3 regions of the Myxococcus guangdongensis genome follow, and region 2 is predicted to be linked to each of the others. Evidence: riboswitches for the same ligand, from Rfam matches in the RefSeq annotation. Region 2 holds a riboswitch; each other region holds the start of a gene.

Region 1 (9,686 bases), on a different contig from region 2:
ATAGAAGCGCTGCTCCGTGGTGAGCGCCACGATGAGGTCATCGCGTCCGTCCCCATCCATGTCCACCAGGCCGCTCCCGAAGAAGGTGACGGAGCGGCTGGGGGGCGGCACGCGGAAGGTCGGCGCCGCCAACATCGCCGACAGGTCCGCCTGCCCCAGGAAGACCTGGGTGCCGAAGCGGCCATGGACGAGCAGGTCCGCGAAGCCGTCCCCGTTCACCTCGCCGGCCACGACGCGGAGCCCCACGCCGGAGACCTGGGGATGGGGGTGCTCCCAGCGCATCCGAGCGAACACCGGCTCCTTGGAGAAGTACGGCGCCTGTCCCTTGTAGATGTACACCCCGCCCGGGTGCCGCGTGCTGGTGAGCAGCCGCTGACAAGGCAGCGAGCCCACCACCAGGTCCTTCTGGCCGTCGCCGTCGAAGTCCGCGAGCGCCACCGAGCCGCCGAAGCACTCTCCGGGCTCGGCGACGTCTCCCTTCACCTGCCACAGAGGAGTCTCGGACAGCTCGGGGCCCGGCTCGGGCTGGGGCTCCGGAGGGTCCGGGTCATCACACCCCCCCAGGACAACCCACAACGTGGCTACCGACACGACGAATGACAGACGCATCACGGCCACCCTTCTCGAGCGCTCCGGCGCAAGCACCCCGCCAGGAGTCGTGAGGCGTGACAGGCTATGTCCGTCGTCGAGGCCCTGTTTCCGATGCTTGCCGGATGAAGGGCATCTGCGCCCTACGTCGACTCGCGCGGGCACAGTGTCAACGCGTGGACCTCCGAGCCCACGAGCACACGCGAGTCATCCCAGCTCCACACCCCGTCGGTGCGGGCGGGCGCCGCGCCACCGAAGGTGGGCAGCACCGTCCAGGGCAGGTCCACCAGGTGGCGGCCCCAGCGGCGCAGCACGTCCGCCAGCGCGTCGAGCGAATCGAGCGTGCCGGACTCCCCGTGCCCGTGCGGGCAATCGAAGTGGTAGTGCCAGGGCATCGCCTCGGTCGCGGGGTAGATGTGCAGGGTGGCGGACAAGCGTTCCTCCAGGGCCTCGTGGCGCGGGTCTTCGGTTCGCATCAGCGCTCCACCGTCAGCGCGAGCCCCTGCCCCACGCCGACACACAACGAGGCCAGTCCCCGCCGCGCCCCCTGACGCTTCAGCTCGTGCACCAGCGTGGTGACGATGCGCGCCCCACTGGAGCCCAGCGGATGTCCGAGCGCGATGGCGCCGCCGTTGACGTTGACCTTCTCCGACGGGAGCTTCAGCTCGCGCATGCACGCCAGGGCCTGCGCGGCGAAGGCCTCGTTGAGCTCCACCAGGTCCACGGAGTCAAGGCTCCACCCCGCGCGCTCCAGGGCCGCGCGTGACGCGCCCACAGGCCCCATGCCCATGACGCGAGGGTCCACGCCCACGCTCGCGCTGCTCACGAAGCGCGCCAGCGGCGTCGCGCCCGAGGCCTTCAGCGCCGCCTCGCTCATCAGCAGCACCGCCGACGCGCCATCGTTCAGCGTGGACGAGTTGCCCGCCGTCACGCTGCCACCCTGCCGGAACGCGGCCTTCAAGCCGGACAGCCGCTCCAGCGACGTGTCCGCGCGAGGCCCCTCGTCCACCTCGACGCGCACGGGAGCGCCCTTCGCCTGGGGCACCTCCACCGCGACGAGCTCGCGGGCGAAGCGCCCCTCCGCCTGCGCGGCCACGGCCTTGCGATGTGAGGCGAGCGCGAAGCCATCCTGCGCCTCGCGGGCGATGCCCCACTGCTCGGCCACGTTCTCCGCCGTCTCGCCCATCTGCTCCAGCGGGAACAGGGCGGCGAGCCTCGGGTTCGGATAGCGCCAGCCCAGGGCGGTGTCCCAGGCCTCCCACTTGCCGGAGGGGAAGCCGTCCTCGGGCTTGGGCATGGACCACGGCGCGCGCGTCATCGACTCCACGCCACCCGCGAGCACGATGTCCGCCTCGCCCAGGCGAATCATCCGGCAGCCCTGGATGATGGCCTCCAGGCCGCTGGCACACAGGCGGTTGACAGTGACGCCGGGCACCGAGTGCGGCAGGCCCGCGAGCAGCAGTGCCATGCGCGCCACGTTGCGGTTGTCCTCGCCCGCTTGATTCGCGCAGCCGAGGAACACCTCGTTGACCCGCGCGCCATCCAGCGCGTTGCGCTCGAGCACCGCGCGCAGCACGTGCGCGGCGAGGTCATCCGGTCGCACGCCCTTGAGCGCGCCTCGGAACCGGCCGATGGGGGTACGGACCGCGTCGACGATGAAGGCCTCTGTCATGACAAGGGGCTCCAGGAGGGTGCGTTCAGAGATAGAGGCGCTGCGGGTCCAGTCGCTCGCGCAGGAGCGACAGCACGGACGTGTCGGGCTCGCCCGTGGTGCGCACGGAGTCGGCGACGCGCAGCGGCCAGCCACAGGCGGCGCGCACCTGGTCGGACGTCACGCCGGGGTAGACCTCGGACAGCACGGCCTCGCCGGTGGCGTCGAAGTCGAGCACGCCCAGGTCGGTGATGATGCGCGTGGGTCCACCGCCGGGCAGGCCCAGCTCCGCGCGCGTCTTGCCGTTCATCCGGTGGCCCGGGCTCGTGATGAAGTCGCACTTCTCCACGAAGGTCCGCTTGCCCATGCGCATGACGATGAGCAGCCGCCGCGCGTGCACCGCGATTTCACACGCGCCGCCGCTGCCGGGCAGGCGCACCTTGGGGTTCGCGTAGTCACCGATGACGGTGGTGTTGATGTTCCCCCACCGGTCCACCTGCGCGCCGCCCAGGAAGCCCACCTCGATGAGCCCGCGCTGCAGCAGGCACTGGAAGATGTCCGCCTGTCCCACCACCGCCAGCGAGTCCGTGACGAGCGACGGGTCGCCGATGGACACGGGCAGCCGCTCGGGAATCGCGCCCACGGCGCCGGACTCGTAGATCATGAACAGGCCCGGCGCGTGCGTGGCCCGCGCCAGGTTGCACGCGAGGTTGGGCAGGCCGATGCCCACGAAGACGACGTCGCCGTCGTGGAGCTCCTGGGCCGCGCGCCACGCCATCCGCTCGGAGGCGGTGGAAACACTCTCAGTACCCATAGTCCACCCCCTCGCAGACGCGAGCCTTCGCGCGCAGCGTGTCGAGCAACCCCGTCTCCAGCTTCGCCAGGTAGCCCTGACGGTCCTTCACGCCGTAGACGAACTCCTCCAGCCAGGCGCGATACGTCTCCGGCTTGCGGGAGATGTCCTCCCACTTCACGTAGAAGTCGTTGTCCCGGTCATGGAAGCCCTGCACGAAGCTGGGGTGGCACCCCCAGGGCTCGTGCACCACGTGGCTCACGATGATGCCGGGCACCAGCGTGCGGTTGGGGTCCTTGCGGATGACCTCGGTGGGGACGATCTGCTCGGCCACGACGATGACCTTGCGCGCGGCGAAGGCCACCTCCTTCTGCGAGCCGAGCAGGCCCCACACCTGCGCGTTGCCCTCCATGTCCGCGCGCTGGCAGTGGATGATGGCCACGTCCGGATGGAGCGCGGGCACGGTGGCCAGCTCACGGTCCGTGTACGGACAGCGCACCGTCTTGATGGCGGGGTTCACCCGTGCGATGTCCGCGCCCTGGTAGTTGTCGAGCGGCCAGAACGGCAGGCCCGCGCTCGCGGCGAGGAAGCGCGAGAGCAGCCCGAAGTGCGAGTACTCCTCCAGCTCCAGCCGCTCCGTGGAGGACGCCTCGCTGCGACGGCGGAGCGCGTGCAGGCTGCCCACGCCGGGGTTGCCCGCCCAGCTGAAGACGAGCTTCTTCACCGCGCCCGCCTCGATGAGCTGGTCGTAGACCAGGTCCGGGGTGAGCCGGATGGCGGTGAGGTCCTTCACGCCCTGGCGGATGATTTCGTGGCCCGCGGCGAAGCAGATGAGGTGCGTGAAGCCGTCGATGACGATGGAGCTGCCGTCCTTCACGCTGGCCGAGATGGCCTCGCGCATGGAGCAGCGCTTGTCCACGGCCCCAGGCTTCACAGCTTCACCCCCGCCGCGACCCGGGCGGGCGCGACCTTGGACACGTCGAGCGACAGCTCCCGCAGGCACTCCTCGAGGATGCGAAGCATGACGGCCACCTCGTGCTCACCGATGATGAGCGGCGGCGCGAAGCGGATGGTGGACTTGCCACACGACAGCAGCAGCAGGCCCTTGCGGAACGCGAGCTGCTCCAGCTCGCCCACGTAGGCGCTCGCGGGCTCCCGAGTCGCGGGGTCCACGAACTCCGCGCCCACCATCAGGCCCACGCCGCGCACGTCGCCGATGACGGGGTGCCGCGTCTGCAGCTCGCGCAGTCCCCGCTGGAGCAGCGCCCCGGTGGCGCGCACGGAGTCGAGCAGCCCCTCCACCACGTCCAGCGTGGCGAGCGCCGCCGCGCAGCACACGGGGTTGCCGCCATAGGTGCTGCCGTGCGAGCCGCGCGGCCACGTCATCACCGACTCCTTGGCGATGATGGCGCCCAGCGGCATGCCGGAGGCGATGCCCTTGGCGGACAGCAGGATGTCCGGCATCACGCCGAAGTGCTCCGCCGCGAACATGTGTCCGGTGCGGCCGATGCCCGACTGCACCTCGTCGAACACGAGCAGGATGCCGTGCGCGTCGCAGATGCGGCGCAGCTCTGTCAGGAAGCTCTTCGGGGGCACCACGTAGCCGCCCTCACCCAGGATGGGCTCCACGAAGATGGCGGCGACCTCGCGCGGGTCCACGTGGTTGACGAACCACTCGCGCTCCAGCGCCAGGGCCGGGTTGCACGCGTCGCCGCACGTCTGGGGCGCGCAGCCGTTGGGACAGCGGTACGGGTTGGCGTAGGGGACGTGGATGACGCCTGGCAGCAGCGGCCCGAAGAAGGCGCGCTGGGCCACCTTCGACGAGTTGAGCGAGATGGCGCCGTACGTGCGCCCGTGGAAGCCGCCCTTGAAGGCGACGATGTACTGGCGGCGCGTGTGGTGCCGCGCCAGCTTGATGGCGCCCTCCACCGCCTCCGTGCCGGAGTTGGTGAGGAAGACCTTCTTGGGTCCCATCTCGGGCAGGTAGCTGGCGAGCCGCGCGCAGAGCTTCGAGAAGGCGTCGTAGTAGAAGTCCGTGCCGCAGATGTGCAGGAAGCGGCCCGCGGCCTCCTGGACGGCCTTCACCACGTGCGGATGCGCGTGGCCCGTGGAGGCCACGGCGATGCCCGCCATGAAGTCGAGGAAGCGGTTGCCGTCGACGTCGTGGACCCAGGGGCCCTCGCCGCGCTCGACGACCAGCGGATACTCCTTGATGTACGAGGGGGAGCTGAAGCGCTGGTCCAGCTCGATGATGGCGCGCGCCTTCGGCCCCGGCAGGGCGGTCTTCACTTCGGGATGGAGCATGGTCATGGAGGTCTCCTGTCGAGGGCGTCAGCCCATCCGTGTCTGCGCCTGCTCGCGCATGAATTGAGCGACGTAGTAGGGGCCGCAGCCGCCCTTGCCGGACCCGCCGCTGCCCTTCCAACCGCAGAAGGACTGCACGCCGGGCCACGCGCCCGTCGTCGCGCCCGTGCGGCGGTTGGCGTAGAGGACGCCCGCCTCGGCCTGGGCCATGAAGCGCTCCACGTCCTCGTCGCCGCGGCTGAAGATGCCGGCGGTGAGGCCGTAGTCGCAGTCGTTGGCCAGCCGGAGCGCCTCGTCCAACGTGGAGAAGCGCGTCACGCCGACGAAGGGCAGGAACAGCTCTTCGCGCATGAGGCGATGTCCGTGCGACAGCGCCACCACCGTGGGCTCCACGAAGTACCCCTTCGCGAGCGCCGCATCCAGGCGAGGACGTCCACCGCCGGCCATCACCGCGCCGTCCTGACGGGCCTCGTCCACGGCGCGCTCGAAGCGCTTCACCGCCGCCGCGTTGATGACGGGGCCGGTGAAGACGGACGCGAGCGACGGGTCCCCCACCTGCGCGGCGCGCGCCTTCGCGGCGAGGCCATCGGTGAACGCGTTGTACAGCGACTCGTGCACGTAGATGCGCGACAGCGCGCTGCACTTCTGGCCGGACATGCCGAAGGCGGAGCGGAAACAACCCTCGATGGCGGCCTCCAGGTCCGCGTCGCGACAGACGATGGCCGGGTTCTTCCCGCCCAGCTCCAGGAGGCACGGCCGCACCCGGCCCGTGGACATCTGCCGGTGGAGCTCCATGCCCACCGCCTTGCTCCCGGTGAAGGACACCCCGTCGATGCCGGGGTGGCGCACCAGCGCCGCGCCCACCGTCTCGCCCTCGCCGTGCGCGACCTGGAAGACGCCGGGAGGCAGGCCCGCGTCGGCGAGCGCCTGGTACAGGCCCTCCGCGCACCAGGGCGTCTCCTCGCTGGGCTTGAGGATGACGCTGTTGCCGCCGAGCAGCGCGCCGCCGCTCATCCCCGCCGCGAGCGCGAGCGGGAAGTTGAACGGCGAGATGATGACGAAGACGCCGTAGGGCCGCAGCACGCTGCGCGTGTCCTCGTTGGGGGACAGCCGCGCCATGGGCCGCGAGTAGCCCTCCGCCTGCTCGAGCTGACCGGCGTAGTAGCGCAGCAGGTCCGCGGACTCCTCCACGTCACCGAGCGACTCGAGGCGGCTCTTGCCCACCTCCAGCGTCATGCGCGCGGACAGCGCCATGCGCCGCTCGGAGATGAGGTCCGCGGCGCGGCGGAGGATGCGCACGCGCTCCTGCCACGGCGTCGCGCCCCAGCCGCGCTGGGCCTCGCGCGCCACGCGCACCACCCGGTCCACCTCGGCCACGGGCGTGCGGTGCACGGACACGAGCACCTCGTCCGGCCGCGCCGGGTTGCGGCTCTGAAGCAGGTCTCCGCTCCGGAACGCCTCGCCCCCGAGCCACGACGGCAGCTCTCCGCCCAGCTTCGAGCGCACGGCGGTGAGCGCCTCGTCGAACTGCGCGTGCAGCGCGGACAGGTCCGCCTCCAGCACCGAGTAGGTGATGCGGAAACTCATGACGCCTCCTGGAAGAAGTGGTGGATGCCGCGGGCGAGCGTGTCGACCAGCTCGTCGACCTCCGCCTCGGTGATGACCAGCGGGGGGCCGACCATGAGCAGGTCCCCGTTCGTCCCGTCCGCGTGGCCCGTGTTGGACCAGAGGACGAGCCCTCGCTCGAACAGCGCCGCGAGCAGTCGCTCGATGACCTTGCGCGCGCGCGGGAAGGGGCGCTTGCTCGCGATGTCCTCGACCAGCTCGATGCCGGCCATCAGCCCCACGCCCTGCACGGAGCCGACGTGCGGCAGCGTGCCCAGCGCCTCGCGCAGCCGTCGCTGGAGGTGCGCGCCCACGCGCTCGGCGTGGGCCACCAGGTCGTGCCGCTCGTAGTAGTCGAGCACCGCCAGCCCCGCCGCCGTCATCGCGGGCGCCTGGAGGTACGTCTGCGCGTGCATGAAGCCGCCCGAGCCCCGGCGCAGCTCCTCCAGGTGCTCTTCGCGGATGAGCAGCGCGCTCAAGGGCGCGTAGCCCCCGCTGATGCCCTTGCCGAGCACCAGCACGTCCGGCGTGAAGCCGTAGAGGTCGCTGGCGAAGAAGCGGCCGGTGCGACCACAGCCGCACATCACCTCGTCGGCGATGGTGAGGATGCCGTACTCGCGACACACGGCGCTCACGCGCTCGAAGTAGCCGGGCGGCGGAGGCGACGCGCCCGCGGACGAGCCGATGACGGGCTCCGCGATGAAGGCGGCGATGGTGTCCGGGCCCTCGCGGCGAATCGTCTCCTCGAGCAGCCGCGCGTAGTGCTCGGCGCCGTCGCGCGCGTAGTCCTCCAGGCCGGAGCGGTACGGGTACGGCGCGGCCGTGGTGACGACCTCCGCCAGCATGGGGCCGAAGAAGGTCTTGTAGTGGGGCCGGCCCGACAGCGAGAGCGCGTACAGCGTGTTGCCGTGGTAGCCGGGCACGCGCGCGATGACCTTGCCGCGCTGGGGCTCGTCTCGCTCCACCCAGAGCTGGCGGACGAACTTCACCGCGGCCTCCACCGCCTCGGAGCCCGAGCCGAGGAACGCGGCGCGCGTGAGCCCCTGGGGCGCGTGGGCGCACAGGCGCGAGGCGAGCTCCTCGGTGACGTCGGTGGTGAAGTGGGTGCCGTTGACGTAGGCGACGCGCAGGAGCTGCTCGTGGATGCGGTCCGCCACCTCGCGGTTGCCGTGGCCCACGCTGGCCACGAGCGCGCCGGCGGAGGCGTCCAGGTAGCGCTTGCCGCTCGCGTCGAAGAGGTGGACGCCCTGACCGTGCGTCACCACGGGGAAGTCGCGCGCGAGATTGCGCAGCAGCACGTTCCCCTGGGGGTAGCGCACCGTGTGCCTGGCTTCTTCCCGCATCGTCCGTCCTCCACGCAGCGCGGACGACCGGAGGTCGCCCGACAGGGCTCCCGCGTGGAAGAAGGGCAGTCGCGATGCACGCGTGAGCGCACACCAGGCTCCGACTGGAGCCCACGGACCGACCTTCGCCCCCACGGGCGACTGGAGACACGGGGGATGGAGGTCGGAGAAGTCGAGCGTGCGTGAGGGCCCGTCGAGGCACGAGCGCCGCTCGAACCTTCCGGCCGTCCCACGCGGCTCCAGGTCGAAACCGTCCGTGGATTTCTCCCACGGCCGGATGCGGGCAGGTCTTCGGGCTCGTGAGCGCTTCGGCTTTTGAGGGCCGGCTTCCTACGACTCGTCGCTTCCCAGCTCCCCGAGGGAACCAGTGCGGATGACGAGGCTCGTTCTCACTTACCGCTGCGGGGCAGCCCCGGAATCGAACCGGGTTCCCTTTTAAGCTCGGACCGAGGTCCGGGCACCAACATGGGGCGGTATGTACTGTTCGCCTCTTCGGACTGTCAAGCGAAGCGCCGGTGCGCGCTCGACGCGCATGGACGCGACGTCCGCTGTGCGCTCACGGATGTTCGACGAGCAACCTGCCGTGCATGAGCGCTGGCGCATCCCGTGCGCAGGCGTCACCTTCATCGGTGGCCCTCCGCGTCGGAGGACGCCCCGAGACTATGGCTCCGTCCGCCGCGACCACCGCTGCCGCGCCCTTCACGTTCACCCGCGCACAGAAGGTGTTCACGATGTCGGGTGCGCTGCTCGGGCTGCTGCTCGCGGCGCTGGACCAGACGATTGTGGCCACGGCGGGCCCCTCCATCCAGGCGGACCTGGGCATCTCTCCGGCGCTCTATCCGTGGCTGACGACGTCGTACCTGGTCGCGTCGACGATGATGGTGCCCGTGTGGGGGAAGCTGTCGGACCTCTTGGGCCGGCGCGCGGTGCTGGCGGCGGGAATCATCGTGTTCCTGCTGGGCAGCTTCCTGTGCGGCGTGTCGCGCTCGACGCTGACGCTCATCCTGTATCGCGCGGTGCAGGGAGTGGGCAGCGCGGCGCTCTTCACCGCGTCGCTGTCGGTGGTGGCGGACCTCTATCCGCCGCGCGAGCGAGGCAAGTACCAGGGCCTGTTCGGCGCGATGTTCGGTCTGTCGAGCGTGGTGGGGCCGCTGGCCGGGGGCTTCATCACGGACCGGCTGGGATGGCACTGGGTGTTCTTCATCAACCTGCCGGTGGGCGCGGTGGCGCTCGCGCTCGTGCTCTTGCGCATGCCGGCGCTCAAGCCTCCGGGGGCCTCGCGCGGGAAGCTGGATGTGACGGGCGCGGTGCTGCTGGCGCTGGCGGTGGTGCCGCTGTTGCTCGCGCTCAGCCTGGGACGTGGCGCGGAGCAGGTGGCGCACGGTGGAGGATGGGCATGGGG
Region 2 (9,686 bases):
CGGTCAACACCCTGACTCCTGGAAGTCCGAGGAAGGCGGCAACGGCGTCACTGTTCAACCGACTCCAGCTGAACCTGGACCTGCTTCCTGAAGTTCCTCACCCTCTTCAAGAGATCGGGGCTGCCCTCACCCTCGGCGGCAACAACCTCTTCGTCCAGGTCGTCCCGTCTCGTGCAAAGCAAACCCAGGTCGTCGCAGGACCTGTGCGTCTTGAGCTTCTTGAGGTCGGCGTTCGCCGCCTTCCACTCGCGTGACAGCTCGGACTGGGAGCCCATCCCCTTGATGATGCGCACGCGATTGGTGTTGGCGCGCTTGGGTGCGGGGGCCTTGGGGGTCGGCTTCCCCAGGGGCGCCAGCAACGAGCCATCATCGTCCGCGACGCTCTTCTGCGCGTCGGTCTCCGCCACCGCGGCAGGCGCGGGCGGTGGGGTCTCCACGGCCGCGGGCTTGGGAGCCGGGGCCTGCTCACCAGGGGCCGCCGCCTCCACGGGCGCCTGCTCCGCCACCGCGGTGTCACCTGCGCCCGGATTGGGCTCCGCCGCGCCCTCCACGGGAGCCTTCGGCGCCTTTGCTCCAGGGGCCACGGGACTCGCAGGTGGAGCTCCCTCGGGCCCCTTGGCGACGAGGCCGAGCTGCTCGAGCTGGTTCGTCACCATCCCTCGGACCTGAGGGTCCGACATGAGGAACGCCCCGCCCGCGGTCAGCGCTCCCAACCCGCCCAGCACCACCACCCATGTCAGCGCGGAGCTGCGCCTGGCGCGCTTGGGCACGGTGGTCTTGCGCGTGTCCTCCGACGGGCGACGGACGGGGACGTTGGGCCGCGAGGGCACGGAGGTGCGCCGCGTCTCGTCATTCGCGGTCATCGACACCCGCACGTCCGCGTCCTCTTCCTCGTCCTCGGAGGCCTCGGGCATGGCGACGACCACGGGGCGGCTGACGCCCGTGCGTCGCCCCTGCGCGGGCGCCATCCCCGGCGAGGACGGCCGCACTCGACGCGAGCCCGTCTTCGGACGCGAGACGCCCGAGCGCTCCTCGTCATCGCGCGTGACGCCCTCCGCGTCACGCAAGAGGCTCTCATCCAGGACGACGCGAGGCTGGGTGTCCTCGTGGACGGCGGCGCGAGCCTGCATGTCCGCCACGCGCGGACCCCGAGGGTCCGTGTCCGCGTCCCGAGGCGCGCGCGGATGCGTGTCCTCGTAGCGCTCCGCTCGCCCGGGCCGCGACGCCCGGGGGTTCGTGTCCATCTCCTCCAGGCGCTCCGATGGCTCGCCGTGCCCCATCTGCTCGGGCGTGAGCACCGGCATCTCGGCGTCCGCGTCACCGCCCGACTCCAGAGAGGAGACCACCACGCCCGGCTCGCCGACCTTCGAGCGTGACGCCACGCCCGGGTTCGACGTCAGCGCGGCGCCCTGCACCGGCAACGCGCCCGAGCGTGAGGGAACGCCCGGGTTCGACGTCAGGGCCCCCCCCTGCGCCGGCAGCGCTCCCGAGCGCGCTGCGACTCCGGGGTTCGACGTCAGGGAGCCGCCCTGCGCCGGCAGGGCCCCCGAGCGAGACGGCACGCCCGGGTTCGACGTCAGGGCCGTGTCGGGCATCGACATCGCCCCCGAGCGAGACGGCACGCCCGGGTTCGACGTCAGGGAGCCACCCCGAACCTGGGCACCGGCGGGCGGCATGGTCATCGCGCCCGAGCGCGCCGGAGACCCGGGAGGCGGCGCGGCGGTCGAGGGCATCGAGGCGGCCCCAGGTCCAGGCCGCGTCGTCACGCCGGAAGCGGGCACTTCACCCGCCGAGGGCATCACCGAGGCCCCTGGCCCAGGCCGAGTCGTCACACCCGAAGCAGGCACCTCACCCGCCAAGGGCATCGCGGCCCCCGGTCCAGGCCGCGTCGTCACACCCGACGCCGGCGCCTCCGGGGGCACGCCGACAGCGGGCATCATCATCACGCCGGAGCGCGCCGGAGCCGACGGTGCTGGCGCGCCAGGAGGAACGAGCGCCTGCCGCTGGGGCATCACCGCCGCGGGAGGCGGCGTGACGGGAGGCGGAGGGGGACGCGGGCTCCCACCGCTGAACGTGGCGGGGCGGGACGTGCGCGGGTCCTCGCCGAAGGGACGCAGCGGCTCCGCGCGGGGGTCGGTGGCGTCGTACGGGCTCCCCTGCCCGTCCGAGGAGCCGGCGACCGCGCCCACGGGCAGCAGCTCCAGCTCCGTGGGCCGCGTGTCCGGACGCGACGGCGGCGGCGCGGGCGGCGGTGGCGCGGGAGGAATCGCCTCCGGCGGCATGGCCGTGAGCGGAACCTCGCGCGTCTGCGACGGCGGCCGAGGCACGGGAGCGACGGCGGGCGGCGGCGTGGTCGGGCGGGAGACCTCGGGCGCCACCTCCACGGACACGGAGGGCGAGGTGTCCGGATTCAGCTTCGCCGCACGGGCCCGCGCCTCCTCCTCCAGCGCCTCCAGCGGGAAGGCGGGCCGGGTGGACTCGTCGATGGGGATGCCCGGACGCGTCTCCCCATCATCCACGGGCCCACCATCACGGCTGCGCCGCGTGGGATGGAAGGAGAGCGCCTCCACCGGGCCATCCAGGCGGATGGTCTTCGCCGGCAACATCGCTCCGGCCGGCGGCGACGGACGCGGCGCGGCCCCCTCGTCCGAGGGCTCCGGGGACGCGGCGCGCGCCTCGGAGTAGCCCCCGCGAGGCACGTCCTTGAGGCTCGACAGCAGCCGGCGCTCGGACTGGAAGTCCGCGGTGAACAGCTCGCGCATGAAGCGGCTGACGCTCTCCGGCCCCGCGCTGGCGTCAATCTCCATCAGGCACGCCTGCAGCCGGCCGCGGAACTCCTCCGCCGTCTGGAAGCGCTGCGTCGGGTCCACCTCCAGCGCCTTGGCCACCAACGCCGTCACCGCGCGCGGCGTGAGCGGCTCCACCTCATCCAGCGGCGCCACCTTCGGGTTGGCCACCACCGACATCAGCTCGCCGGGGTGGATGCCGTCGAAGGGGTTCTTCCCGCAGATGAGCTCGTAGAGCGTCAGGCCCACCGCGTACAGGTCCGCGCGCCGGTCCACCGGCTGGTGCCGGGCCTGCTCGGGGGACATGTAGAGGAACTTGCCCAGGATGATGCTCGGGTTCGTCTTCGCCGCCGACAGCCGGCTCTTGGCGAGCCCGAAGTCGATGACCTTCACCTCCCCCTCGTAGGAGATGAGGATGTTCTGCGGCGAGATGTCCCGGTGGACCAGCTTCAGGTCCTCCCCGTCGTCATCCTTCTTGCGGTGCGCGTACGCCAGCGCGTCCAGCACCCGGCCCATCACGTAGAGGATGAACGTCAGGGGCAGCGGCACCTGCCTGTCCCGCACCCGGGCGGCCACCTTGCGCAGGTCCTTGCCGTCCACGTGCTCGAGGGCCATGTAGGCCTCGCCCTCGTGCAGCCCCATGTCCAGCACCTGGGCGATGGAGCCGTGGCTCAGGCGGACCAGCGTGCGCGCCTCACCGACGAAGCGCTCGACGAAGTCGGTGTCCTCGGCGAGCTGCGGGAGGATTTTCTTGATGACGCACAGCTTCTCGAAGCCCTGCGCGCCCTCCAGCCTCGCGAGATAGATTTCACCCATCCCGCCCGTCGCCAGATGGGACAAGAGGGTGTACCGGCCAAAGGGCTGGGGCCGGAACGGACGCAGCCGGGCGGAAGGGTTATGAGCGTTCATGGGGGCGGGGGTCCACCACTCGGGCGCCCATTGAACCCTGGCTTGCCCTGGTCCATCAACCCGTCAACCTGCCGCAGGGGGTTTCACCGCAGGCCGGGGTTCGTCAACACCCCGACGTCCTCGTCGAGGACCTCGAAGGCGGCCACCTTCTCCTTGGGGGGGCGCACCAGCCGCTCCCCCAGGGGCATCACGTCGAAGCGGGCCGCCACGGCCGCCAGCACCTTACCGGAAATCAACACCTGCCCAGGGTTGCCCGTCGCCGCCAGCCACGTGGCCACGGACATGCCCTCGCCCACCGCCGTGTAGTCGGGGCGGACCTCGTTGCCGATCATCCCCACCAGGGCCCGCGTGGTGTGCAGGGCCATCCGCAGCGAGCAGCGCTCGTCCACCGGACGGCGGCTCATCGCCCGCTCCCAGTCCGAGCGCAGCGCCAGGCCCGCCCGCACCGCCCGCACGGAGTCCTCGCCCTTCACGTACGGCACGCCGAACAGGGCCCGCATGGACTCACCGATGAAGGACTCCACGGTGGCCTCGAAGCTGAACACGATGCCGGTGGCGCGCGCGTGGAAGTCACTGAGCAGGCTGGTCGCCTTGGCCCCGCCGATGCGCGAGGCCAGGGCGGGGAAGCCCACCAGCTCCACGTGCAGCACCGTGAGGGTGCGCTCCTCCAGGCCCGGCAGCCGGCCACCCTGGCGTTGGGCCTCGGTGGCGCGGCGCTCGGCGACGTCGGGCGGGTGGAAGCGCTCCAGCGAGCGGCGCAGTCGCTCCTGCGTGGCGCCGCCGTCGCGCGGGGAGAACTTCTGCACGCCGGTGGCCACCAGGTGCGCCACCGCCGAGCACGCGTCCAGCATGGGCTCCAGCCCGTCCCCCTTGGCGGAGGTGTTGACGTAGAGCACGCCCTGGTACGGCGCCTCGGAGCCGATGGGGATGCACAGCACGCTGGCCACGCCGTAGAGGATGACACTCTCGCGCGCGGCGAAGCGGCGGTCGTCGCGCACGTCGCCCACCGCGAGCGCGCGGCCCTGGCGCAGGGCCTCGTCGACGATGGCGTCGGACACCGGCACCTCGCCCTTGGCCAGCCGTCCCCGGTGGCGCACCGCCGCGGGCACGAGCGCCCCCGTGGAGTGCTTGAGCAGCACCACCGCCGTGGTGGCGTCGGTGCGCTCCAGGAGCCGGTCCATCGTCAGGTCCAGGAAGGTGGACAGCGTGGTGGCGGTGGAGAGCGCCTCCGCGGTGCGGAACATCAGCACCAGCGTCTCCTGCGCCACGCGGGGGCTGGCCGGGGCGGCGGGCGAGGAGGCCTGCTGGTTGAAGTCCTCGAAGGGCACGGGCCCCACGTTGTCGAGCAGGCGCAGCACGTCCGCGTCCCGCACGCTCTTGGCGAGCAGCACGGAGGGCCCCACGTCCTGCCCGTGGCCGAAGCGCACGACACCGCCGGCGCCCAGGTCCACCATCTCCGTGGCGGCGTTCTCCACGGTGTTGGGTTGGCGCACCGCGAGCGTGTTCTCGCCCAGCGCCACGGAGTCGCCGGGGGACAGCTGCCGGGAGCCCTGCAGGGGCGCGCCGTTGACGCGGCTGCCGTTGCGGCTGCCCAGGTCCTCGATGCGCAGGATGTCCGCCTCCACGTAGAGGCGCGCGTGCCGGCGCGAGACCAGGTCTCCGCCCAGCACGATGTCGTTCTCGTCGGCGCGGCCCAGGCTCGTCACGCCCTCGGGCAAGTCATAGGACGTGTCGAAGTAGCCGGGCCCGTTGATGATGATCTGCCACATCGAATCCCCGACATTACACGACTCTCTCTCAACGTAAGAGAGGGAGACCTGTGCCCCGGAGGGGGACGGGGCTGACCCGGACTCCGGGCGCGGAGGCCCGTTACCGGGTCAGGACTGACAGTGCGCCGGGCCGCTTCCCCCAGGTGCGGGGCTCAGCGGGGCCGGTGGATGAAGACGGACGCGCCTTGCCGCACCGCGGTGAACACCGCCAGCGGACGCTCCGCCGGGCCCTGGAGGACGGCGCCGTCCAGGGCGAAGCGCGAGCCGTGGCAGGGGCACTCCATCACGCCGTCGGCGGGCCGCCAGTCCACGCCGCAGTCGCCGTGCGTGCAGATGCGCCACAGCGCCACGAAGCACCCGGGCTTCGTGTGCACCAGCAGCACGTCCAGCAGGGCCTCGGGCGCGTGCACCCGGGCGTGGCCCCCAGGGGACTCGAGGCCCGGATGGTCCTGGAGCCGCACCTCCACCCAGCCCTCGGCGGTGGTGCCGGGCTGGGGGAGGTCAGGGCAGGAGGCGCCCTCGGGCGGGAGGTCCAGGACGACGGCCTCCCGCCACTCGCCGCCGCACCCCACGCCCAGCGCGGCCAGGGCACAGCCGCCCCGGGCCAGCGTGAGGAGCGCGGCGCGGCGGTCCAGGTCGGTCATGGCGCGGCGGGCAACGACACGCCGTTCACCACGGCGACACCGTCCAGATCGAAGCCCGCGGACGTGCCCGCCGAGCCGTTGGTGCCCGCGTCGACGATGCGCACGTAACGCGCCCGGGCGAGGCCCACGGTGGCCAGGTCGAACCCGTCCCCCCCGGCCACGGCGGGGTCCGTGGCGCTGATGCCGGCGGCGGGGTTGGCCGTGACGGGACGCACGCCCGCGCAGCCCGGGTAGTTGTTCGTCGCGTCCGAGGGGGCGCAGGGGAACTCGTGCCACTGCACGCCGTCGTCGCTCACCGAGACGCGTCCCCGCTCGGTGAAGGCGCGCGGGCCTCCCGCGATGAGGAACGGGTTCTCGAAGACGAGCAGGTCCACGCCCGGGCCGTCGACCACCGCGATGTCCGTGAAGCGCAAGGTGATGGAGCCGCCCTTGCCCAGCGAGAGGACATCCAGCGACCCGCTGTCCAGCCCCGCGCCCACCGGGGCGCCCAGGACGATGGACGGGAAGCGGTCCTGCCCGAAGCCCGCGCCGGGGCCGGGCAGGTACTCGACCACCTCGTCCGCGTACGGGTCCGCGGGCCGCGAGGGGCTCGCGTCGGTGCCCGAGTCACCGGGCCCCGCGTCCTCGTCCGTGGGCGCGGGGGGAGCCTCGTCCCCGCCGCACGCGGACAGGCTCAGCGCCAGGGCGAACAGCGCGCCCCGGCCGAGCCCGTGGAGGGCGCGCGTGTTCACGGGGCCACCTGGAGGCGCACCAGGCGCCGGCCGTTGCGGTCGGACACGCCGACGAGCACGTCGGAGCCGAGCGGCTCCAGCATCGTCACCGAGGTGCACTGGTTGACGTAGCCGAGCACGGGCACGCGCGCGCCCACCGTCACGGCGTCGCCCGTGCCGACGGACAGCGCGTAGCGGGACACGTCGGTGCTCACGAAGTTGAAGTCCGCGTCGTAGCCACCACGGTTGATGGCGACGCCCGAGCCGAAGGCACCCGCGCCGTTGAAGTCGCTGCCCACGTCGATCTTCGCCTGGGCGCCCAGGTCCAGCGGCGTCCCGCTGGTGATGGCCGCGGAGACGGTGGCGGGCGCCACGCCGTAGATGACGTTGACGAAGTTGCCGTCGAAGTAGCCCAGCGCGGCGATGCCGTTGGACGTCACGGCGGTGAAGCCGCTGGCCACCGCGTCACCCTGCGGGAAGTTGGCCACGCGCACCGCGCTCGTGGGGTCCGTGGACGTCACCAGGCCGTAGACGGCCAGGTCGGTGCCGGGCAGCGTGCCCAGGCCGCCACCGTTGACGAGCACCGCGCTCAGCGCTCCGCTCCAGAAGGCCGCGGCCGAGTAGTTCTTGGGCGCGACGACGTAGTTGGAGTTGGCCGGCGTCACCAGGTCATACGCCGCGACGTTGCCCGGAGCGCCCGTGGAGCCCAGCGTGTAGCCGGTGAAGACGCTCGTGCCGTCGTTGATGACGTAGCCGCCCGGATACACGGCCGCGGAGCCGTCCCGGTCCGCCTGGGTGACGATGTCGAAGAGCTTCGTGGTGCCGGGCTGGAGGTTCGGCCAGGTGCCCAGCGAGAACAGCCCGGCCTCCTTGCCACGACCCTGGATGCCGTAGAAGGCATAGGTGGGGCCCGGAGAGGCGCCGAGCGCGAGGATGTCCGCGGACAGGGGCGCGGACTCGGCGGCGACGAAGCCGGGCTGGAGCACGAGCGTGCCCAGCTTCGGGTCCAGCGGAACCGTCGCGCAGTCGACAACCACCGGACCCGCATCCGGCTGTCCCGCGTCGGGCGTACCCGAGTCCGGCTGTCCCGCGTCGGGCGTACCCGAGTCCGGCTGTCCCGCGTCGGGCGTCCCCGAGTCCGGCTGACCCGCGTCGGGCGTGCCCGAGTCCGGCTGTCCCGCGTCGGGCGTGCCCGAGTCCGGCGTGCCCGCGTCGGGCGTCGGGGTGGTGGGGATGGGCTCGGTCTCGCACTTCTCGTCGACGCAGACCCACTGCTGTCCCGCGGGGGGCTCGCCGTTGTCGGCGCGGCAGTCGAACTGATCGACACACTCCGGGTTGCAACCGGTGCCGAGCAGGGCCACGGCGAAGGAGGCCACGGCCAGTGATGCGGACTTCATCCAGGGCTTCACGCGCTTCGATTCAGCCGTCTTCATCTGCGTCCTCGTCCCTCTCGCCCCCACGGGCGGGTGGGCTTCCAGGAGGACGCGGTCGAAGGCGGTCACCCAAGCACCTCAGGGTGCACGGATGGAAAGGCTGACGCCTCCGCCGCCTCCCCTCGGAGGCCTCGGTGATGTCCGTGCCCAAGGGGCACGGGTCCACGGCAGGTTTTCGGACTCGCAGGCGCGGGAGCCCCGGAGGGCGCCCACCTAATGGCCGTCGCTTCCCAGTCCCGGGAGGGACCAGTGCTTCACATGACGGCGGTCGTTCCTGCACACCGCTGCGGGGCAGTCCCGGATTCGCACCGGGTTCCCTAGAGCCGCCGTGGTTCTCACGACGGCACCGAGGACGCGGCCGGGATATGGCGGGTGACAGGCATTGTCAATGGAGCGCGGTGACGTCGATGGCGTTGGACACGGGGCGTCGGGGGTCCACCGGGCACGCCTCGAGCGCGGGGCCCTTCGCGGTGGGCGTGGAGTAACCCCTGCGCTCGGTGAGGGTGCCATCGCCGACTTCCACGACGAAGACGCGCCCCGCGTTGGTGTCCGCCAGGTACACCGCGCCCCGGGACACGGCGAAGCGGCTGGCCACGGACAGCATGCAACCCGGTGCGCCGGGCTGACACCCAGGATTCAGCGCGTAGGACGCCACGGGCACGTCGTTCTTCACCAGCACCAGGCCCGTGGAGCGCACGGACGTGGCGATGTAGCCATTGGCCGTGTCGTAGATGGCCTCACCGATGCAGGCAACCACGAGCTGGTCACCGACGGCTTCCACGTAGCCCGCGTTGAGGCAGCGCTCCTTGCCCAGGTCGATGGCGCTCACGGCGCCGGTGGCGGGGTCGATGCGCGCGAGCATGCCGGGCCCGTTGGGGCGGTAGTCATTGGCGGGGTTGAGGTTGGTGAGGGCCACGTACACGTGGGTGCGCGTCGCCGCGACCGAGAACGGCAGGGGCATGGAGCCGCTGCTGTCGAAGGGCTTCAGGTCCAGGCCGGTGAGCGACAGGGTGTCCACCTTGCGCGGCTGCGTGGGGTCGGAGATGTCCACGCGCGCCACGGCGTTGCCGTGCTGGAAGTTGGAGCTGCCGGTGCCGAAGAGCGGGATGTAGAGCAGGTTGCCGAAGCGCGCGAGTGCCTGGGGGCTGGTGTTCGGCCCCAGGTTCAACTGACCCACGGTGCGCAGGCCCAGGCCGTTGCCGTGGGCTGCGCCGTCGCGGCGGAGCACCTGGAGCGTGTTGTTCACCGAGTCGATGACGTACACGTGCGGCGGGTCCACGAGGATGTCATTGGGGGAGCCGGACACGACGCCCAACGAGTCCTCCTCCACGAGCGCGCCCAGGTTGCCGCCGGGGGCCTGGAGCAGCTTGCCGTTGGTCATGTCCGCGCCGAGCACGAAGCCATCCCAGGACGCGAGCGCCTGGATGCCCGCGCC
Region 3 (9,686 bases), on a different contig from region 2:
CGAGCAGCCGCTCACCGCGCTCCAGCAGCGACGCGACGATGCGCTGGCGCGCGAGCTTCCGGTACGACGGCGGGTCGGCGAAGAACGACACCAGCTCCTCGCCCACGCGCGCGAAGCCCAGGCCCGCCAGATAATCCGCGAGCGCGTCGCGCAGCTTGCCGGCGTCCGGGTAGCGCTGCTGGGGATCTCTCTGCAGACAGCGCGCGCAGATGTCCGCCAGCTCATCCGACAGACAGGGGACGCGGCGGCGCGGGTCCTCGTAGTCGCCGTCGAGGATGCGCTTGAGCGTGGCGGTGGTGTTGGGCGCGGAGAAGGGCAGCCGGCCCGTCATGGCCGCGTAGAACATGATGCCCACGCTGAAGACGTCCGCCTCGGGGCCGGCCTCCAGCCCCTCGATGATCTCGGGGGACATGTGCGCGGGCGAGCCCACGAGCGTGCCCGTCACCGTCATCCGCTCCTCGATGTCGAGCAGCCGGGCGATGCCGAAGTCCATGAGCTTGAGGATGCCGTCCTCGCGCACCATGACGTTCTCGGGCTTCAAGTCGCGGTGGATGACGCCCGCCTCGTGGGCATGCGCGAGCGCCGCGGCCAGCTCGTGGATGACCATGGCCGCCAGCTCCGGCGGATCCAACGGCCCCTCGTCGAGCACCGTCTTGAGCGTCTGGCCGCGGATGTACTCGGTGACGATGAACGCGTCCTGCGCGTCCGCGGCGGAGAAGTCGAACACCTCGAGGATGTTGGGGTGGTGCAGCTTGGCCACCGCGCGAGCCTCGCGCGCGAGCCTCCGCCGCGACTCGTCCTTGCCCGCCAGATGGGGGTGCAGCACCTTCACGGCCACTTCACGATCCAGGGCGGTGTCGAGCCCTTTGTACACGACGCTCATGCCCCCCGAGCCGAGCTGCTCGAGGATGCGATAGCGACCGATATGGCGGCCGACGAGCGTCATGACGTGTGCGGCGAAAAGTGCCTTCCCCCTCCCTCAGTCCCCGAAGCTGATGCCCATGCTCTTCGCGAAGCGCACCAGCTCGCCGGAAGCATCCACCCGGCGCTCCTTGCGCGACTCGCTCAGCGGTACCGCGACGATTTCACCCGCGCGCAGGGCCACCATGTGGTCCCACTGTCCATCGCGCACCAGGTCCAGCACCTTGCAACCATAGCGCGTCGCGAGCACGCGGTCCGCCGCGCTCGGGCTGCCCCCGCGCTGCAGGTGGCCCAGCACATTCACGCGAATCTCCGCGTCCAGGTGCTGCGCCAGCAGGTCCGCGCACACCTTGCCGGAGCCGCCCAGCCGCACCACGCCGCGCCCGGGCAGGTCCTCGGCCTTGTCCAGCACCGCCAGCGTGCCGCCCACGGGGAAGGCGCCCTCGGAGATGGCGATGATGGAGAAGCTGCGGCGGCGCGTGGCCCTGCGGCGCAGCTTCTCCACGATGGACTCCACCCGGTAGGGAATCTCCGGGATGAGGATGACGTCCGCTCCGCCAGCAAGCCCGCTCTCGAGCGTGAGGAAGCCCGCGTGCCGGCCCATGATCTCCACCAGCATCACCCGGTCATGCGCCTCCGCCGTGGAGTGCAGCCGGTCCAACGCCTCCGTCACGATGAGTCGCGCGGTGTCGAAGCCGAACGTCTGGTCCGTGCCGCTCAAGTCGTTGTCGATGGTCTTCGGACAGCCCACCACCTTGAGGCCCTTCTCACTGAGCCGGTGGCCGATGGACAGCGTGCCGTCGCCGCCCACCGCGATGACGCCGTCGAGCTTCAGCGCCTCGCAGCGGCGCAGCACGTCGTCGGACACATCGCGCTCCACCCACCGTCCACCCTCCTTGAAGGCGTAGAGGAACGGGTTGGCGCGGTTGGACGTGCCCAGGATGGTGCCGCCCTTGGGGAGGATGCCGCGCGTGTCCTCCTCCGTGAGGGGACGCGTCAGGTCGGGCTCCACCAGGCCCATGTAGCCGTTCTCGATGCCGACGAACTCGTGGCCGAACTCGTGCGTGCCCCGCTTGACGAGGCCGCGGATGAGCGCGTTGAGCCCGGGGCAGTCTCCGCCACCGGTGAGGACTCCGAGTCTCAGTGAACGGGCCATAGGGGTCGGACGCGGGTGTCAGAGGCAGGAGTGCCCACCATGACAGGGACGTCGGACCTGATGATAGGAGGCCCCCGCGCCGGGGTGCAACGCGCGAATCACCTCATGGATCGGATTTCCGAGTGGAAACGCGAGCTTCCATCAGTCCCGCTTGAGGCGGCGACGAGAGGCGACCCGGTCCAACAGGGCCTGCAGCCGGGGCTGGGGCGCCTTGGGCAGCGCCTTGTCTGTCGGAGACTGTAGGGGCATCTCCTTCGCCATCCGGTAGACCTCGATCAACCGCTCCTTGAAGAGCTCGTTGTCGGGGCGCTCCTGGAGGGCGCGGCGGTAGGCGGCGGCGGCTCCGACGTAGTCCCCCAGGGCGAACAGGCGCTCACCCTCCTGGGCGGGTGAGGAGGGACCGAGCGGGAGCTCCGGCTCCTCGGGCGGTCGGGAGGCTTCCAGCTTCTGGAGCTCCAGGGGTTGGAGGGACTCGCGGAGGTTGGCGAGCTTGTCCGCGAGCGAGCTGTCATCCGGGAAGGCCAGGATGAGCGCCTCGTAGAGGTCGAGCGCCTCGACGAGCTCTCCACGGCGCAGCGCTCGGTCGGCGCGAGCCTCCATCTCCACCCGGGCTGCAGGATTCATCTCGGCGCGAGGTTACCCGCGCCCGACGGGGATGTCACAACGAAGGCGTGCGAGCGCTGACTTCGTGGTGCGCCGGGACGGTGGGCCTTGGGCCTGTGAAGCCGTGTCTTCTGGGTATCCATGGGTTCGTGCGGTGCGCGCGAGGTGGCCGCGTCGGGGGCGCGGGGGGCCTATGCTGCGCGGTGTGAGTCTCTCGTGGGTGGCCGCAGGAGGGTGGTTGTTGCTGTCGGGCGCGCTCGGCACCGAGCTGCGGCGCGACGGCTACGTGCTGCGTCCGCCCGAGGGGTTCCACATGGTGCGGTGGGAGCCCTACACGGGCTCGGTGGCGGGGGCGGTGACGTTGGATGCGGAGACGCCGAGGTCCCTGTCCGCGGCGCTCGCCGATGGTGAAGGGCCGGAGGCGGCGACGATGTTGGTGTCGGTGGTGGAGCGGAGCTTCTCCGCGAGCCCCTCCGAGCGTGACGACTTCGCGTCGGCGGTGATGCAGCACTTCCAGCGGGAGCTGGGGGTGGTGCTGTCGCCGGAGCGGGTGGACCGGATTGGCGGGGATGCGCCGCGCGTGGAGGTGCTGGGGACGCTGCGGGACGCGGGGCAGACGCGCACGGTGCTGGTGGCGGGGCTCGCGTCCGAGGGGCGGCACGCGGTGGTGGTGGTGAGCGCGCCCGCGGTGCGCTGGGAGCGGCTGGCCCCGGGGGTCCGCGCCTCACTGGAGACCTTCCGCCTGGAGCCGACGACGACGCCCGGCGCGGTTCCCCGGCGCGTGCTGGGCGCGCTCGCGGGAGCCCTGGCCGGTGCGCTGGTGGCGTCGTACGCGGCGTGGCGCCGAGGGCGCGCGGGTCGGATGGCCTCCGAGTCGTGACCGCCGCGCGGACCGAGCATCGGTGAGTCGACCGGATGGCGCCCTGTGTGGCGCCGCGAGCGGGCCGCATCGGAGGCGAGGCGACTCCACGCGTGCCTCGCGTGACGCCACCTCCTGAGATCCGCGCCGGAGCCCGGGGAATCGGCCCCGGCGCGTCTTCATACTCCGTGCTTCACCTCACCCCGCGCTCGGCTCGGGCGCGAGCGGAGGCACGGCCGTGGGCTTGCGGTGCTCGTCCAGCGCGACGAGCACGAAGCGCCCCCGGGTGCACAGCTCCCGCGCGCCGGTGAGCAGGTCCTCGGCGAACATCTCCACGTCCACGGTGACGGAGGTGCGGCCGGTGGCCGTCACGCGGCTGACCAGCTCCACGAGCTGCCCTTGCTGCACCGGCATGTGGAAGTCCACGCGCTCGCTGGAGGCGGTGACGACGGTGCGGCGCGTGTAGCGGCTGGCGGTGATGAACGCGGACATGTCCATCCACCGGAGGGCCTGACCTCCGAAGAGGGTGCCGTAGTGGTTGGTCTGATCCGGGAACACCATGTCCACCATCCGGGTCTCGGTGGCGGAGGAGGGGAGGGAGGGCTGCATCGGACTCATGGATGGACTCCTGGCCCACGGGCCGCCCCGGACGTGAAGACCTCCGACGGCGGCGGTGGGCCGCGATGGATGGCCTGACCTTCCCGCGAAGGTCGGGGGCGAAGCGCCACCCGGGGCGCTGTCCGCGTCCCAGGAGGGCTCGAGGCAGGTTTTCGGGCTCCGTGGGCTTGCTCCACCACCCGCCACGCATCGCGGCGCATGCTGGCGTCCTAGGCGCCGTCCCTTCCCAGCCCTCGTCAGTCGAGGACCAGTGTGTTCGACGGCGTTCGTTCCCACTGACCGCTGCGGGGCAGCTCCGGATTCGCACCGGATTCCCTTGCTAAACCCCATGGACCCCCATGAGGCACCTCGGGCGGGGCGGACCCTACCCGCTGCCCGGCGCGTCGCCAACAGGGCAGGTGGGTCGACGAGCGCACCGGAGCCCTCATGCCCTCTCCACTCGGTACCCACGCGCGCGCGGCGCTGGGATAGCGTGCGCCGCATCCATGTTCGTCTTCCTCCTCGTCGCCGTGCTGGGGCAGGCGCCGGCCGTCGCCCCATCGGAACCGGGCGCGCCCTCCACCGTCCGAAGCCAACCCGACGCCGTGCCCGCTCCCGCGCCCGAGCCTCCTCCGGCGGGCTTGCCTCCGGCCACCCACGAGCTCTTCCAGCGCATCCAGAACCGCGTCGCCCAGGTGCGCATCATCGAGCGTCGCTCGGGCACGCGCTCCTCCATCGGCTCCGCCTTCTTCGTCTCCGCCGACGGGTACGCCATCACCAACTACCACGTGGTCTCCGACGTGGTGCTCCATCCGGAGGACTACACCGCGCAGCTCGTGCTGCGCACCGGCGGGGAGCCCGTGCCCGCGCGCCTGGTCGACGTGGATGTGGTCCACGACCTGGCCGTCATCCGGATGGACGAGCCGGTGAAGGACTTCTTCGTCCTGGAGGACCGCGAGCCGCCGCAGGGCGCGCGCCTGTTCGCCATGGGCAACCCCCATGACCTGGGCACCACCATCGTCGAGGGCACCTACAACGGCTTCATCCAGGACTCCCTCTACGAGCGCCTGCACTTCAGCGGCGCCATCAACCCCGGCATGAGCGGAGGCCCCACGCTGACGGGGCAGGGCACCGTGGTGGGCGTCAACGTGGCCACCATGGGCAACCAGCTGGGCTTCCTGGTCCCGGTGCACCGCGCGAGGACGCTGCTCGGCCGGGCGCTGAAGATGGCGCCGGACGCGACGCCCGCGCTGCTGGAGACGGTGCGCGCGCAGCTCATCGACAACCAGCAGCGGCTCACCGAGCAGATGCTCGCGGCCTCGCTGCCGAAGCAGACCCTGGGCAGCTACCACGTCCCGGGCCGGTGGATTCCGTTCCTCAAGTGCTGGGGCGACACGCCGCACGACCCGGAGGTGCCGTACACCGTGACGAACTACCAGTGCTCGTCCGAGGAGGACATCTACCTGTCCTCGCGGCACCGCACCGGCGTGGTGGCCTTCCTGCATCAGCAGGCCTCCAGCCAGGAGCTGGGCGCGCTGCGCTTCTCCGCGCTCTACACCGCGCTGTCCTCGCAGGACCCGGACACGGTGGAGGCCTCGCGCGAGGACGTCACCAACTTCCGGTGCAGCTCCGAGTTCGTGGACGTGGGGGGCCTGCCCGTGCGCGCCGCCATGTGCCTGCGCGCGTACAAGCGCTTCCCGGGGCTCTATGACCTGGTGCTGCGCGCCGCCGCGCTCAACGCCAGCACCAGCGGGGTGGACACCAGCCTCACGCTGGGCGGCTTCACGGCGGACAACGCGCGCAAGCTGGCGCGCCGCTACCTGGAGGGGCTGTCGTGGACGAAGTGATCTTCCTCGAGGTGTTGGAGGGTGACTCCGTCCACACGCGTCACCGGCTGGAGCGCTTCCCGGCCACGGTGGGCCGCGCCTACTCGAACGACGTCATCCTGGACGACCCGAAGGTCTCCGCCGAGCACCTGCGCATCGACCGCCGCGAGGACGGCGCGCTCGTGCTGCGCGACGTGGGCAGCGACAACGGGACCTGGCGCGTGCAGCCCTGGGCGCAGCTGGCGGAGCTGGAGCTGGCGCCGGACACCCGCGTGGCCGTGGGGGACACGGTGCTGCGCTTCCGGGCCCGCGACCACGTGGTGCCGCCCACGGTGGTGAGCACCGTGTCCGCCGAGCCCCGCGAGCGCGTGTTCGAGCACCCGCGCGCCTTCCCCGTGGCGATGCTGTCCCTGCTGCTGTTCAGCGCGCTGGCGTCCTACCTGGGCAACTACGCGCGCACGGACTGGGGCGAGCTGACGGTGGCCCTGGTGATGCCCATGACGCTCACGCTGTTGTGGGCCGGAGGCTGGGCCGTGGCCAGCCGCATCTCCCGTCGCCACTTCCACTACCGCGCGCACGCGACCATCGGCGCGCTGGTGCTCCTGGGCGCCGTGGCGCTGCCGCTGCTGGTGGCCGCGCTGGGCTTCAGCCTGGGCCTGGGCGCCAGCCTCTCCTGGGTGTACCACGCGACGTTCCTCGGCCTGATGGGCTGGGGGCTCTTCTGGCACCTGCGCTACGTGGCGCGGTGGGAGCCGGCGCGGCTGGTGCGGGTGCTCGTCGTCGTGACGCTGGCCTTCGGCGCCGTGTCGCGCGCGAACGATTTGCTGGGCAACGAGCCCTTCAGCACGTCGCTGGACTTCTCCCGCACGCTGCTGCCGCCCGTCTTCCGCGTCGCCCGCGCCCAGCCGGTGGAGTCCTTCTTCGAGGACCTGGACGGGCTGCAGAAGCAGGTGGACGCCCTCGCCAAGGAGGAGTAGCGCCCGACGACGCCACGGGTGGGATGGTGATGTCAGACCTGGAAGGTAGCCTGCATCGCTTGGGTGGCTGAGCGACCAGGAGGTCCAGGTGCGAGTGAGCGTGGCGCCGGAGCTGTCGTCGTTCCGGGAGGTGGCGCGTGGGTTGTTGGTGCGCGGCATGCCTCCGGACCGGGTGGAGTTCGAACCGGGGCAGGAGTCGTGGGCGGAGTGGGTGGATCCGCTCCTGGCCGGTGGTGGCGCCCGGGCTGCCCCGGTGCTGCCCGCGGACTTCCTGTCCCTGGCGGAGAAGGTGGTGTGTCACCGGGACGCGGAGCGCTTCGCGTTGCTGTACCGCGTGCTCTGGCGGCTGACGCACGGTGAGCGGCGACTCCTGGAGAAGGACGCGGACCGGGACGTCCAGCGGCTGCGGCGCATGGAGCGCGCGGTGCGGCGGGACGTGCGGGAGCTGGTGATTCGCGTCCGGTTCCGTCGCGCCGCCTCGGATGGAGAGGCGCGCCATGTCGCGTGGTACCGGCCGGAGCACCTCGTCGTCCGGCTGGCCGCGCCCTTCCTCGTGGGGCGCTTCCCCTCGCTCCACTGGAGCCTCTTCACGCCGGACGCCAGCGCGCATTGGGACAGGGCACGGCTGTCCTTCGGTGCGGGGCTCGCGTTCTCGGAGTCCGGGGCGTCCCCCGCGCCTGTCGCCTCTCCGGAACCCGGCTGCGCGCGGCCGCGCGTGTTGCTGCTGGGGGACGTGCCCGGCACGCGCGAGGAAGGAGACGCGGCGTGCTTCGTGGGACCCTCGGGCCGGCTGTTGGAGCTGGTGCTCTCGCGCGCGGGGCTGCGGACCTCGGACCTGCGGGTGTCGCGGGCCCGGTGGCCGGGACGTCGCTCGGGGGCGCTCGCCTGGCCGGAGGCCCGGGCCCTGAGGGAGGAGCTGGCCTCGGAGGCGGCCCAGGTCCGTCCCCGGCTGCTGCTCGCGTTGGGCAGCGCCGCGGGGCAGGTGCTGCTGGGGCCGGGCTTCCGGCTGGACGTGGGGCGGGGGCGGCTGGTGCCCTCCGAGTGGGCCCCCGGCGCGCTGGCCACCTTCGCGCCGTGGGACGTGCTGCGGCGGCAGGACCCTCGGGAGCGCGCGGAGGCCCGCATCCACTTCGAGGCGGACGTCCGCGCGGCGGCGCAGTGGCTGAAGAGCCCGGCGTCGCTGGGCTCCTGAGCGGACACACGCGCCCCCCACGGGCGGCCTCGACAACGCGCGAAGCCGCCCTTCATATCGCCAGGGCCCCTGGATGGTTGCGCTCCGTGGGGCGCTGGCGGTGGGTGTGTCAGCGGGGTGGTAGTCTCGATGGGGCCCAGGTGCGCTTCTTGGAGAGGATGCCATGCGCCGTTCAGCCCTGACCCTGTTGTTGCTGTTGTGTGCCGCGTGCGCGCGGACTTCATCGGTGGTGCCGCGCCGCGGACCTCCCGTCACCGTGGTTCCACCGGAGCTGGCGCTCGAGTCGGGTGACTCACCCTGGGCCATCTCCATGCCCTTCGGCCTCGCGCAGGATGGCAGCGCCCTGGTGTTGCGCTTCCTGGAGCGGGCGGAGGCGTCGGGCGCGCGCTTCCTCAGCAACGTGCAGGTGGTGTTCGTCGCGGACGACGCGGGCACGTCCATGGAGTGCCGGACCCGTCTGATGCCGGAGGGCACCATCCCGCCGTGGAAGCCGCTGATTCGCACCGCGATGGCCGCGGGCGAGTACGCGCCCCTGAAGCTGGTCAGCCGCCCCGTGCCGGACGTGGTGGTGAGCTGCCAGGAGACGTGGGCCGTCACCATGGTCCCCCAGGCCATGCGCGTGTCCTCCATGGACCGCGCGCGCCCGGGGGAACTCCTCATCGGCGGCAACATGGTGCGCCGCCCGGAGGTGCGCTGCGGGCCGGTGGCCACCATGAGGCTGCTCACGCGCTACGCCTTCGAGGACGCCGTCAACTACGTGCCTCCGCGCATCGAGCGGATGGGCGAGCACCGCCCGGAGTTGAAGCTGCAGGAGACGGAGGCGGAGTGCTACCCGAGAGACCCTGCCGCCCCCGGCGTCAACCGCATCGAGGCGATGGCCTACGGCGGCGCGGGGCCTCGCGCCGCGCTCCTGGACGGCTCCATGCCTTTGATGGAGGCGCCCAGGTCCGGGCCCCAGATGGACCTCTGACGCCGCGCACGGCTCACATGCCGCGCAGCGCGTGGGGCAGGTAGGGCGCCTCGAGCTGTTGAAGCTCCTCCGCCGTGAGCTTGAGGTCCACGGCGCGCGCGGCGTCCTCCAGGTGCTCCATCTTCGTGGCGCCGATGATGGGCGCCGTCACCACCGGCCGCGACAGGAGCCACGCCAGGGCCACCTGCGCGGGCGGCACGTTGCGCGCCTCGGCCACCTTCCGGTTGGCCTCCGCCACCTCCCAGTCCCCCGGCTGGTCATACAGCACGGTCGCGTACGCATCCGTCTTCGCGCGCGTCGTGGAGGTCCGGTCCGTGAGTGACTTGCGCGAGCCCGCGAGCAGCCCGCGCGCCAGGGGAGACCAGGGGATGACGCCGATGCCCTCCGCCTCGCACAGGGGCAGCATCTCCCGCTCCTCCTCCCGGTACACCAGGTTGTAGTGGTCCTGCATGGACACGAAGCGCGACCAGCCGTGCAGGTCCGCCACGCCCAGCGCCCGGGCGAACTGCCACGCATACGTGGACGACGCGCCCAGGTAGCGCACCTTGCCCTGGTTCACGAGCTGCTCCAGCGCGGCCAGCGTCT

The links. Region 2 has a riboswitch for cobalamin ahead of LXT21_RS11865 (hypothetical protein). Riboswitches for the same ligand answer to the same signal wherever they lie in the genome.
Region 1: linked by a shared signal. The riboswitch ahead of LXT21_RS31495 (aminotransferase family protein) and the one ahead of LXT21_RS11865 (hypothetical protein) in region 2 are both predicted to bind cobalamin.
Region 3: linked by a shared signal. The riboswitch ahead of LXT21_RS37265 (acyl-CoA thioesterase) and the one ahead of LXT21_RS11865 (hypothetical protein) in region 2 are both predicted to bind cobalamin.

Annotation. Positions count from the first base shown of each region.
Region 1 is NZ_JAJVKW010000012.1:34,830-44,515, forward strand. Features, by position in the region: gene LXT21_RS31460 (lysyl oxidase family protein) at 1-609, opposite strand, end outside; gene LXT21_RS31465 (hypothetical protein) at 732-1,064, opposite strand; gene LXT21_RS31470 (thiolase family protein) at 1,064-2,260, opposite strand; gene LXT21_RS31475 (CoA-transferase subunit beta) at 2,286-3,053, opposite strand; gene LXT21_RS31480 (CoA transferase subunit A) at 3,043-3,951, opposite strand; gene LXT21_RS31485 (acetyl ornithine aminotransferase family protein) at 3,963-5,342, opposite strand; gene LXT21_RS31490 (aldehyde dehydrogenase family protein) at 5,364-6,923, opposite strand; gene LXT21_RS31495 (aminotransferase family protein) at 6,920-8,284, opposite strand; cobalamin riboswitch at 8,550-8,764, opposite strand; gene LXT21_RS31500 (MDR family MFS transporter) at 8,947-9,686, shown strand, end outside.
Region 2 is NZ_JAJVKW010000003.1:587,845-597,530, reverse strand. Features, by position in the region: gene LXT21_RS11885 (serine/threonine-protein kinase) at 48-3,695, opposite strand; gene LXT21_RS11880 (FHA domain-containing protein) at 3,779-5,464, opposite strand; gene LXT21_RS11875 (QcrA and Rieske domain-containing protein) at 5,617-6,108, opposite strand; gene LXT21_RS11870 (cell surface protein) at 6,105-6,839, opposite strand; gene LXT21_RS11865 (hypothetical protein) at 6,836-8,251, opposite strand; cobalamin riboswitch at 8,401-8,617, opposite strand; gene LXT21_RS11860 (MXAN_6577-like cysteine-rich protein) at 8,637-9,686, opposite strand, start outside.
Region 3 is NZ_JAJVKW010000016.1:206,274-215,959, forward strand. Features, by position in the region: gene LXT21_RS37245 (serine/threonine-protein kinase) at 1-946, opposite strand, end outside; gene LXT21_RS37250 (6-phosphofructokinase) at 980-2,077, opposite strand; gene LXT21_RS37255 (hypothetical protein) at 2,219-2,701, opposite strand; gene LXT21_RS37260 (hypothetical protein) at 2,874-3,560, shown strand; gene LXT21_RS37265 (acyl-CoA thioesterase) at 3,738-4,157, opposite strand; cobalamin riboswitch at 4,284-4,523, opposite strand; gene LXT21_RS37270 (S1C family serine protease) at 4,643-5,983, shown strand; gene LXT21_RS37275 (FHA domain-containing protein) at 5,971-6,939, shown strand; gene LXT21_RS37280 (DUF4130 domain-containing protein) at 7,028-8,131, shown strand; gene LXT21_RS37285 (hypothetical protein) at 8,295-9,101, shown strand; gene LXT21_RS37290 (aldo/keto reductase) at 9,115-9,686, opposite strand, start outside.